Prochlorococcus marinus subsp. pastoris str. CCMP1986: one gene and its partner. The protein of the gene in region 1 binds, or shares a complex with, the protein of each later gene. Links are inferred from orthologs where the notes say so. Each region holds a gene or a part of one and is shown in the gene's direction. Other genes may lie near its edges.

What was found.
Region 2: the proteins of carB (region 1) and carA are in contact, whole or in part, in a solved structure (PDB 1KEE), measured with the Escherichia coli proteins. The link is inferred for Prochlorococcus marinus subsp. pastoris str. CCMP1986 from one-to-one orthologs.

Annotation. Positions count from the first base shown.
Region 1 is NC_005072.1:777,398-783,799, forward strand. Bases 1,347-5,172 are described here. They hold carB (carbamoyl-phosphate synthase large subunit), read left to right. Parts: upstream 1,347-1,672; coding sequence 1,673-4,972; downstream 4,973-5,172. Other genes in these bases: TX50_RS04415 (DUF3318 domain-containing protein), read right to left, coding at 1,347-1,564; TX50_RS04425 (DUF6447 family protein), read right to left, coding at 4,979-5,172. In the rest of the region: TX50_RS04400 (asparaginase), read right to left, coding at 1-86; TX50_RS04405 (CGLD27 family protein), read right to left, coding at 88-582; rsfS (ribosome silencing factor), read right to left, coding at 592-936; more of TX50_RS04415, read right to left, coding at 926-1,346; more of TX50_RS04425, read right to left, coding at 5,173-5,197; TX50_RS04430 (ABC transporter ATP-binding protein), read right to left, coding at 5,227-6,402. UniProt on the Escherichia coli protein: Large subunit of the glutamine-dependent carbamoyl phosphate synthetase (CPSase).
Region 2 is NC_005072.1:907,101-911,230, reverse strand. What follows is about bases 1-2,842. They hold carA (glutamine-hydrolyzing carbamoyl-phosphate synthase small subunit), read left to right. Parts: upstream 1-771; coding sequence 772-1,914; downstream 1,915-2,842. Other genes in these bases: rlmB (23S rRNA (guanosine(2251)-2'-O)-methyltransferase RlmB), read left to right, coding at 2,748-2,842; TX50_RS05055 (ribonuclease III domain-containing protein), read left to right, coding at 2,343-2,735; TX50_RS09300 (STAS domain-containing protein), read left to right, coding at 1,954-2,346; trpD (anthranilate phosphoribosyltransferase), read left to right, coding at 1-759. Outside these bases: more of rlmB, read left to right, coding at 2,843-4,034. UniProt on the Escherichia coli protein: Small subunit of the glutamine-dependent carbamoyl phosphate synthetase (CPSase).

The DNA of each region.
Region 1 (6,402 bases):
ATCGATTCTAGTTTTGAACCTCTCATTAATATCATCTCTAATGGAGGATTATTTGATGTGTATAAATTTTTAAAATTAGAACTCATTTTAGAGATTATTGTTTTGAAATAGTAAAATTCCAATTAAAGCAAAGATAATAATAATAGATAAAATTTGAATTAAATTTTTTAAAATTGGTTTTACTTCTAGTGATGCTATTAACGATTCTTTTTCTCTTAATTTAATTGGTTTGATCCATATTTGTCCGTCATACCATCCTGATTCTTCATATTCCACTTTTTCAGAAGTTAATCTTTTGAATATATGATTCCAACCTAGATATAACCTTATAGAGAAAAGAAATGGCAATGATAAACTACTAAAAAAGCTTAATAAAATGTACCTTAATGTAGAAGTTTCAAAATATACACTCCCTGAAGAAATTACAACAAATATAAAAAATGTTCCGATCCAAAACTTTAGTAAAATAAATGAAAAAGCTTTCTTTGATTTTGGCCAAGTAAATATTTTAGATTTTGATAATTCGATAAATTCATTTGTAGGCTGTTGATCTTTTGGAACTGGGCAGTTAAATTGATTCATCAATATTTATTATGGAAAATTGAGGTCATCTCCATTACTCCAAAATGATTCAAGGTCGTAGAACTTTCTTATTTCGGGTTGAAAAATATTTACTATTAAATCACCATAATCAAGTAGGGCCCATTTTGCTTCGCTAACTCCCTCTTTTCTAATTGGTTCAATCTTTGCTTTTTCTCTAAGTTCTATCTCAACAGAATTAGTAATTGATCTAACTTGAACATCTGATAAGCCTTCAGCAATAAGTATCCACTCACTAATGTATGAAACTTTGTCAATTTTAATCAATTTTATCTCTTGGGCCTTTTTTATATCACAGGCTTTGGCAGCCATTAAAACTAACAATTTATTGTCCATAAACGTTTTCACTTGAAACTGATTTGTCTGAACCCTCTTGTTGTGATAATTCTGACCTAGCTTTTTCAGCACTTTTTCTTAATGCTTCTAATCTGTCTTCAAATATTATTCTTTTTTTCTTTTTTCTAGTTTTTTCTATTAGCTCTTTTAAAGCCCCGCCAAGGCTTTTATAAGCATTTGGGATACTATACCCAAATCTACAGGCAAGGTCTATGGCTCTTTCATCTGCAAAAATAGCATCTTGTAATCTTTTCTCAGAATTATTTTTTATGTAAAGTCTATATCCTGCAAAACCTGATAAGCCAAGAGCAAGTATTAAAAGTAATCCATCTTGTACCCATAGTTCACCTATCGCTCCACCAAGGCCTATTGCTAAAGCTGCCATTTCCCATCCGTCCCGTGGAATTGCATCATTTTGAATCTTTCCTACTTCATGCCAAAACAATAAATTTCTATGATCAATCGCATAATTATCCCATTCTTCTAAATCTATTTGAATTTCAACTTCGTCACGACCAATTTCCTCTAAAGCAATCAATGGAGGATCAATGGCGGCGGCAGCTTCAATAAAAACCCAACTTTCATTCTCTGGAGGCAACAAACTTTTAAGTCGCTGAAGTTCGCTCATAAATTATGTTTTATTATCAATACTATAGAAACAAATGTTGCTTTTCAAGTAACTTGATTAACAACTGATGATTTGTAAGTAGCATTAAATAAATGAATTTTTCTAATTATGCCTCAAAGAGGTGATCTTAAAAGAATCCTAATTCTTGGTTCAGGTCCAATTGTTATAGGACAAGCATGTGAATTTGATTATTCAGGTACTCAAGCTTGTAAAGCTTTAAGAAAAGCTGGATATGAAATTGTTTTAGTTAATTCTAATCCAGCTTCAATAATGACTGATCCTGAAATTGCAAATAAAACCTATATTGAACCTTTGACTCCAGAAATAGTTTCTCAAATAATTTTAAAGGAAAAACCTGATGCGATTCTTCCTACAATGGGTGGTCAGACTGCCTTGAATCTGGCTGTAAAACTATCTGAATCTGATTTTTTGACAAATAATAATGTTGAATTGATAGGAGCTGATTTAAAAGCTATTAACAAGGCTGAAGATAGAAAACTATTCAAAGAATCGATGGAAAATATTAATGTAAATGTATGTCCTTCGGGGATTGCTTCTGATTTATTCGAAGCTAGAGAAGTATCTAAGCAAATAAATTCTTACCCGTTAATCATAAGACCAGCTTTTACTTTAGGTGGAGTTGGAGGAGGTATAGCATACAACCTTGAAGAATTTAATGATCTTTGCAAATCTGGTTTAGATGAGAGTCCAAGTAATCAAATCTTAATTGAAAAATCTTTAATAGGTTGGAAAGAGTTTGAATTAGAAGTTATGAGAGATACAGCTGATAATGTTGTTATAATTTGCAGTATTGAAAATTTGGATCCTATGGGTGTCCACACTGGGGACTCAATTACAGTGGCACCTGCTCAAACGTTAACTGACAGAGAATATCAAAGACTTAGAGATTTATCTTTAAAAATAATAAGAGAGGTAGGTGTTGAAACAGGAGGAAGTAATATACAATTTGCGGTAAATCCAAAAAATGGTGATGTAATAGTTATTGAGATGAACCCAAGGGTAAGTAGATCCTCTGCATTAGCTAGTAAAGCTACAGGCTTCCCCATAGCTAAGATTGCGGCTTTATTATCTGTTGGGTACACACTTGATGAAATTATTAATGATATTACTAAAAAAACGCCTGCATGCTTTGAACCCTCAATTGATTACGTTGTAACAAAGGTACCAAGATTTGCTTTTGAAAAGTTTAAAGGTTCCTCAAATATTTTAAATACATCAATGAAATCTGTTGGAGAATCAATGGCAATTGGCCGATCTTTTGAAGAATCTTTTCAAAAAGCTTTGAGATCTTTAGAAATTGGTATTTTCGGTTGGGAGTGTGATTCTATTGAAGATTTTAACAACGATAATGATTTAAAGAATAATTTACAAAACCCAACTGCTGAAAGAATATTAATAGTTAAAAAAGCAATGGAATCTGGTAAGACTAATTCATATATTAATGAAATAACGAATATAGATTTGTGGTTTATTGAGAAGTTACGAAATATTTTTAATTTTCAGAATGAATTTTTAAAAGGGAATGAACTTACTCGAATTGATAGAGATTTAATGTTAAATGCAAAGCAATTGGGCTTTTCAGATCAACAGATTGCAAAATTAACTAACTCTGAATTTTTTGAAGTGAGAAATTATCGAAAAAAATTGAAAGTTTTGCCACTTTACAAAACTGTGGATACTTGCTCAGCTGAATTTTCATCTGAAACTCCTTACCATTATTCAAGCTATGAAGAAGCTTTTTTACACAATAATTTAAATATAAATGATAATGAAATTTCTGCCGATAATCATAAGCATTTAAAAAAAATTATGATATTGGGAGGTGGACCTAATAGAATTGGCCAAGGTATTGAATTTGATTATTGTTGCTGTCATGCCTCGTATCAAGCTTCAAGTAATGGTTATCAAACGATAATGGTTAATAGCAATCCTGAAACTGTTTCAACCGATTATGATACAAGCGATATTTTATATTTTGAGCCTGTTACTTTGGAAGATGTTCTCAATATAATTGAAGCTGAAAATCCATATGGATTGATAGTTCAATTTGGAGGACAGACACCTCTTAAGTTGTCTTTGCCTTTATCCAATTGGTTGGAGTCTTATGAAGGTATTAAATGTAAATCAAAAATTCTTGGAACATCTCCTCATTCAATTGACATAGCTGAAGATAGAGAAGAATTCACAAAGATTCTTGAAGAATTAAATATAAGACAACCGCTCAATGGAATAGCACGTAATGAAAAAGAGGCAATGTTAGTTGCAAATAATATAGGATTCCCTTTAGTCGTAAGGCCCTCTTATGTCTTAGGTGGAAGAGCTATGGAAATAGTTAAAGATAAAAATGATTTATCTCGATATATAAAAGAGGCCGTTAAAGTTTCACCAGATCATCCGATTCTTTTGGATCAATATTTAAGTAATGCAATAGAAATTGATGTTGATGCGTTATGTGATAAAACCGGTTCGGTTGTTATCGCAGGTCTTATGGAGCATGTTGAACCTGCAGGAATCCATTCTGGTGATTCTGCTTGTTGCCTACCTTCAATTTCTTTATCCCAAGAAACAATAGAAACTGTTAAAAAGTGGACAAAATTAATTGCAAATAGATTAAATGTTGTTGGCTTAATTAATCTACAATTTGCAATTAGAAATCATAGTAATGAAGAAAATCAATTATTTATTCTTGAGGCTAATCCACGAGCATCAAGAACTATACCTTTTGTTTCTAAAGCTATCGGTAAACCTGTTGCGAAATTGGCGACTCAATTAATGCAAGGATCCTCTTTAAAAGATATAAATTTTACTAAGGAACTAATACCTAAATATCAAGCGGTTAAGGAAGCTGTTTTACCTTTCAAAAGGTTTCCTGGATCTGATGCTTTACTTGGCCCTGAGATGCGTTCAACAGGTGAAGTAATGGGATTGGCCGATAATTTTGGCCTGGCATATGCAAAATCTGAATTGGCTGCTGGAAATGGCGTCCCTTCTGAGGGTGTTGCTTTTTTATCTACTAATGATTTAGATAAAGATAAATTAGAGTATATAGCAAGAGAACTAATAGTTTTAGGTTTTAAATTAGTTGCGACTAAGGGTACTGCTAAATATTTATTTAATTTGGGAATTGAAGTTGATGAAGTTTTAAAGGTTCATGAAGGAAGACCTAACATTGAAGATTCAATTCGTTCTGGTCTTATACAATTAGTTATCAATACTCCAGTTGGATCGCAGGCTCTCCATGATGATGCTTATCTCAGAAGAGCATCCTTAGAATATAATATTCCCACTTTCACTACTATTCCTGGAGCAAAAGCAGCTTTGCAGGCAATTAAATCATTACGGCTAAATAAAATTGATACTTTATCACTTCAGGAAATTCATAATTAATAGAATTTATTCATAATTTTTAAGATTCTCTCTTAATTGGTTTGTTAGGGAGTTTCTACCAATGGATAACAATTTAAATGTGTCTTCATGCATTTTCAGCTGAGTTTCAGCTATTTGTAATCCTTTAATTAGTTCTTTTGTTTCACTAGTTAAATCATTAAGATTATATTCCCCTCCCTCAAAAGTTAGGACTGGATTTTTATTTTCAATGTTTTTTTCAGACATGATTTTATCTTTTATTAAATTAAATACAATCAAGTAACCTTTATCAACTGTTTTTCACATAATTCTTTATAAATCCCATCTTTATTGAACAAATCTATATGTTTTCCACTATCTACAATTTTACCTTTATCAAAAACAACTATTTTATCTGCTCCTTGGGTAGTGGATAATCTGTGAGCAACAATTATAACTGTTCTGTTATTCATTGCTTGATTTAGGCCTTTTTGAACTTCTGCTTCTGAATCTGAATCTAATGCACTAGTAGCCTCATCTAATAAAAGAATAGATGGGTTACCTAATATCGCGCGAGCTATTGCTAATCTTTGAATCTGACCTCCTGAAAAGTTAGATCCTCTTTCGTTTATGTTTGTTTCGTATTTACTTGGGAGTTTAAGAATAAATTCATGAGCATTTGCAATCTTGGCAGACTTAATTACATCGTCTTCACTAAAGTCCCTTCCCATTTTTATTACATCAATTATTCTTCCAGAAAATAAAAAAGGTTGTTGTTGTACTAAGGCAATATTTGATCTTATATCTATTGAGCTTATAGATCTTATGTTTTTGTCATCTATATATATGTCCCCTAATTTAGGGTTTATGAATTTTAATATCAAAGACATCATTGTGCTTTTCCCAGCTCCTGATGATCCTACAAATGCAATTACCTGTCCTTTTGAAATTTTTAAAGTGATATCTTGTAAAACTTCATTATCCTTTTTATATTCAAAACTAACATGATTGAATTCGATCTTCCCATTTATTCTTGTTATTTTTTCTAAATTTTGCTCATCTTTTTCCATGGGTTGCATATTTATTTTTTTTAATCTTTTTAATGAAGCCTCTGCTTGCTTATATTCATTAAAGTTTGTACTAATGTGACTAATTGGGTCTATAAGCATTAATATTGCAGCAAAAAAACTGCTAAATTCTTCGCTATTTAAAAGACCTAGGTTAATTCTTAATGCTCCTAAACCTAATATTGCCAATATTCCAAAAGCTTCAATAAAACCTACTATTGGATGTTGGATAGCAAGTAATTTAAGTGTCTTATATTTTGCTTGTTTATTACTTCTCAATTTTGTATTGAATCTACCTGTAATCCAATTTTCTGCTGCAAATGATCTTATTGTCGAAATTCCGTTTATAGATTCTCCTATTAAACTGGCTAAATCGCTTGTTGATTCTTGACTTTTTTCAGATGC
Region 2 (4,130 bases), 130 kb from region 1 along the record:
GCTAATACTTTTAATATTTCTACTGCTGTTGCTTTTGTCGCATCATCATGTGGTGTAAATATTGCAAAACACGGAAATAAAAGTGCTAGTGGAAAAGTTGGCTCGGCAGATGTTTTGTTAAATCTTGGGATTAATTTAAATTCCACTTTAGAAAAGGTTATTTCTTCAATAGATCAAATTGGGATAACTTTCTTATTTGCTCCCGTTTGGCATAAATCATTAATTAAACTAGCTCCTTTGAGAAAGGCTCTTGGCATAAGAACTGTTTTTAACCAACTAGGTCCATTAGTAAATCCTTTAAGACCTAATGCTCAAGTTTTAGGGGTTGCTTCTGATGAATTACTTAATCCTATGGCTTCAGCTTTGAGCAGAATGGAAATGGATAGAGCAATCGTTGTTCATGGCTATGGTGGTCTAGATGAGGCTTCGTTAGAAGGAGATAATAAAATAATATTTGTAGATAAAGGTGAGCTTAAACATTCAAAAATAAATGTCTCTGACTTTAATTATCAAAACACTTCAAATAAAGATTTAATCGTATCAAATGATGACTCTTATGAAGACATATTAAAATCTGTTTTGAATGGTTCAGGTCAAAAGGCTCATTTGGATGTAGTCGCTTTAAATACAGCATTAGTACTCTGGGTTGCAGGAATTGAAGATGATATTGAAAAGGGATTTAAAAAAGCTTTGTTCTCTATGAGTAAAGCAGAGCCTTGGAATAAATTTTTACTTTTGAAAAACTACCTTGAATCATAATAAATTTAATTAATGAATCATCTTTTTAAGAAAAATGCAAAACTTGTTTTGAGTAATGGGATTACTTTTACTGGTTATTCATTTGGTGCGATGGGTTCAACTGTTGGTGAAATTGTTTTTAATACTGGTATGACTGGTTATCAGGAAGTAATCTCTGACCCAAGTTATTTTGGCCAGATCATTACATTTACTTATCCTGAGATTGGAAATACAGGAATTAATTTCGAAGATTCAGAATCAGATAATTCTGTCAGAGGTATTATTGTGCGTAATTTTTCAAATAATAATAGTAATTGGAGATCTAAATTAAACTTTAATCAGTGGCTAATTGAAAAAAATATTATTGGACTTTATGGAATTGATACAAGAGCTCTTGTTAAAATTTTAAGATCGAATGGTTCCATGAATGGAGTTATCACTAGTGAAAAAAATGATTTAGATAGTTGTCTTGAAATTATTTCTAATACTCCCAATATGCAAGGTTTGAATTTGGCCAAAGATGTTTCAACAAAGAAAAATTATATTTTTAAAGCAACTACAATGACTGATTTTGATGTAAGAGAAAAAATCCACAAAAATATAAATAAATTCAGAGTTGTTGCGATTGATTTTGGTATTAAAAAATCAATTCTCAATAGATTAGCTTCACATGGATGTGAAATTTTGGTTTTGCCTTCAAATTCTTCTTTTGAAGATGTTTTAAGTCATGATCCTGATGGAATATTTTTCTCAAATGGTCCAGGGGATCCTTCATCTGTACTTGATGGAATTAATTTAGCTAAATTACTAATTAATTATGGGAAAATTCCTATGTTTGGGATCTGCCTCGGTCATCAAATATTTGGTTTGGCATTAGGCGGAAAAACTTATAAATTACCTTTTGGACATCGTGGATTAAATCATCCTTGTGGCATGAATAATAATAATATTGAAATTACAAGTCAGAATCATGGTTTTGCTATAGATCCAAATTCTTTGTCCACTGAATTAGTTGAAATAACCCACTTGAATCTTAATGATAAAACTGTTGCCGGATTGAAACTTATAAATAAGCCTATATTTAGTGTTCAATATCATCCAGAAGCAAGTCCTGGGCCTCATGATTCAGATTATTTATTTGAAAAATTTGTTTCTCTAATGTTAGAAAGATGTTGACATATTGATTCTTTTTGATTTGATAATTACATTTAGTAAATTAATTTTTTTGGGAGGGATTTAACCATAGAAGATTTCCAAAAGTTAACTGTTTCTTTAAGAGGCAACATTGAAATAAAGGCAAATATAATTGTTTTTACTTTAAAAGGGCAATTAGACGCATTTTCTGAAAAACAATTTAAAACTTTTATTACCAATACCCTTAAAAAAGAAGTTCTTTCATTTGTAATTGATTTAAGTAAAATAGATTTCCTTGATTCATCCGGTTTAGGTGCCCTTGTTCAAACTTCCAAGGAATGCAAAAAACTTAAACTAAGGTTTTCTGTAGTTGGAAATTCTAGAGTTGCTCAAACTATAAAACTAGTAAGATTAGCAGACTTTCTTAATTTGAAAGCTACTCTTCAAGAAGCCTTGGTCTATTTGAAGCATTGAATTATTGGATACAAAATCTTGCTCCTGATGGTTCTCCTGATGAGATAGGTGTTATTCAACTTGCTTGGCTAGGGGATTCTGTCTGGGAGTTACATCAAAGATTACGCCATATTCATATTCCATTAAAATCAAGAGATCTTCATCTTTCAGTTGTTAATGAAGTAAAAGCTCAAGCTCAATCAAAAGCATTAGATGAAATTGAACATTTATTAAATTCATTTGAAATTAATTTAATAAGACGAGCTAGAAATAAAACAAAGCGATTTCCAAAATCTTCAGATCCTGCTATCTATTCAAGAGCAACAGGTTTTGAAGCTTTAGTTGGTTGGTTATTTCTAAAAGACCCTAAAAGATTGTCTAAATTTTTTGAATACCTAGAGTGTAAATAAGCTATAAGATTTATGAAAAACTTTACTAAAAATAATTATTCAACAAAAAGGAATGATACAGAAAATAGAAGATCACAATCAAAAAATAATTTTAAAAAAGGAAATGATTTAAATACAAGAGACGATTCTAATAGAAGAGACAATTCTAATAGAAGAGACAATTCTAATAGAAGAGACAATTCTAATAAAAGAGACAATTCTAATAGAAGAGACGATTTAAATAGGAGAGACGATTTTAATAGAAGAGATAATTTTAAAAGGCGAGATGATTCTAAAAGAAGAGATAATTTTAAAAGCCGAGACGATTTAAATAGGAGATACGATTTTAATAGAAGAGATAATTTTAAAAGAAGAGATGATTCTAATAGAAGAGACGATTTTAAAAGAAGAGACGATTACGAAAGAAAAGGCGCTATTAAAAGTAACGAATACAGCTACTTGAAATCAAAAGAAAAACCTAGAAATAGTTTTAATCAATCACAAACGAGATTTTCCTCTAACGCTCAACAAACTGAAAATTATTCTGAAAACAGTTCAAAAAAATTTCAATTGAGTCCAAATGAAAGAAATTATGAAGACTGGATTTGGGGTAAGCATTCTGTTTTTGCTGCTTTAAATAGTGAAAGACCAATCAATAGAATTTGGTGTACTTCTGAAATTTTTTCTTCAGAAAAATTTTACCTATTATTAAAAGACCTTAAGTCAAAAGGTGTTTTAATAGAAGAGGTGCCTTGGTCTAGACTCTCACAACTAACATCCGGAGCCGTTCATCAAGGTGTTGCTTTACAACATGCTTCTACCGAGTCAATATCTTTAGAAAAATTAATTGATATATCGAAAAGTAAATCCTCTAATCCTATTATTGTTGCATTGGATGGCGTGACAGATCCTCACAACTTTGGTGCAATTATTAGATCAGCAGAAGCTTTTGATTGCAAAGGTATTATTGTTCCACAAAGAAGATCTGCAGGTTTAACTGGAACTGTTGCAAAAGTTGCGGCTGGAGCACTAGAGCATATACCTGTAAGCAGAGTAGTAAATCTAAATAGAGCTATTGATGAATTAAAGAAAAAGGGGTTTATCATTATTGGTTTGTCTGGAGATGGTCAAGTTCCCATTTCAGAATTTAAGGAAAAAGCTCCTGTTGTTGTAATAGTTGGAGCAGAAAATAAAGGAATCTCTTTGCTAGTCCAAAAAAAATGTGATTATTTACTTAAAATTCCTCTTAAAGGTAAAACTTCCAGCTTGAATGCATCCGTAGCCGCTGCTATTTCCTTGTGTTATCTATCAAATAATTAATTTAATTATCTAGTAAATATCATTATTTCGATATATATTTATTTAATTAATCAAAATTACTTGAATAAATAGTAAGAAATTGTATAGAATTTAACA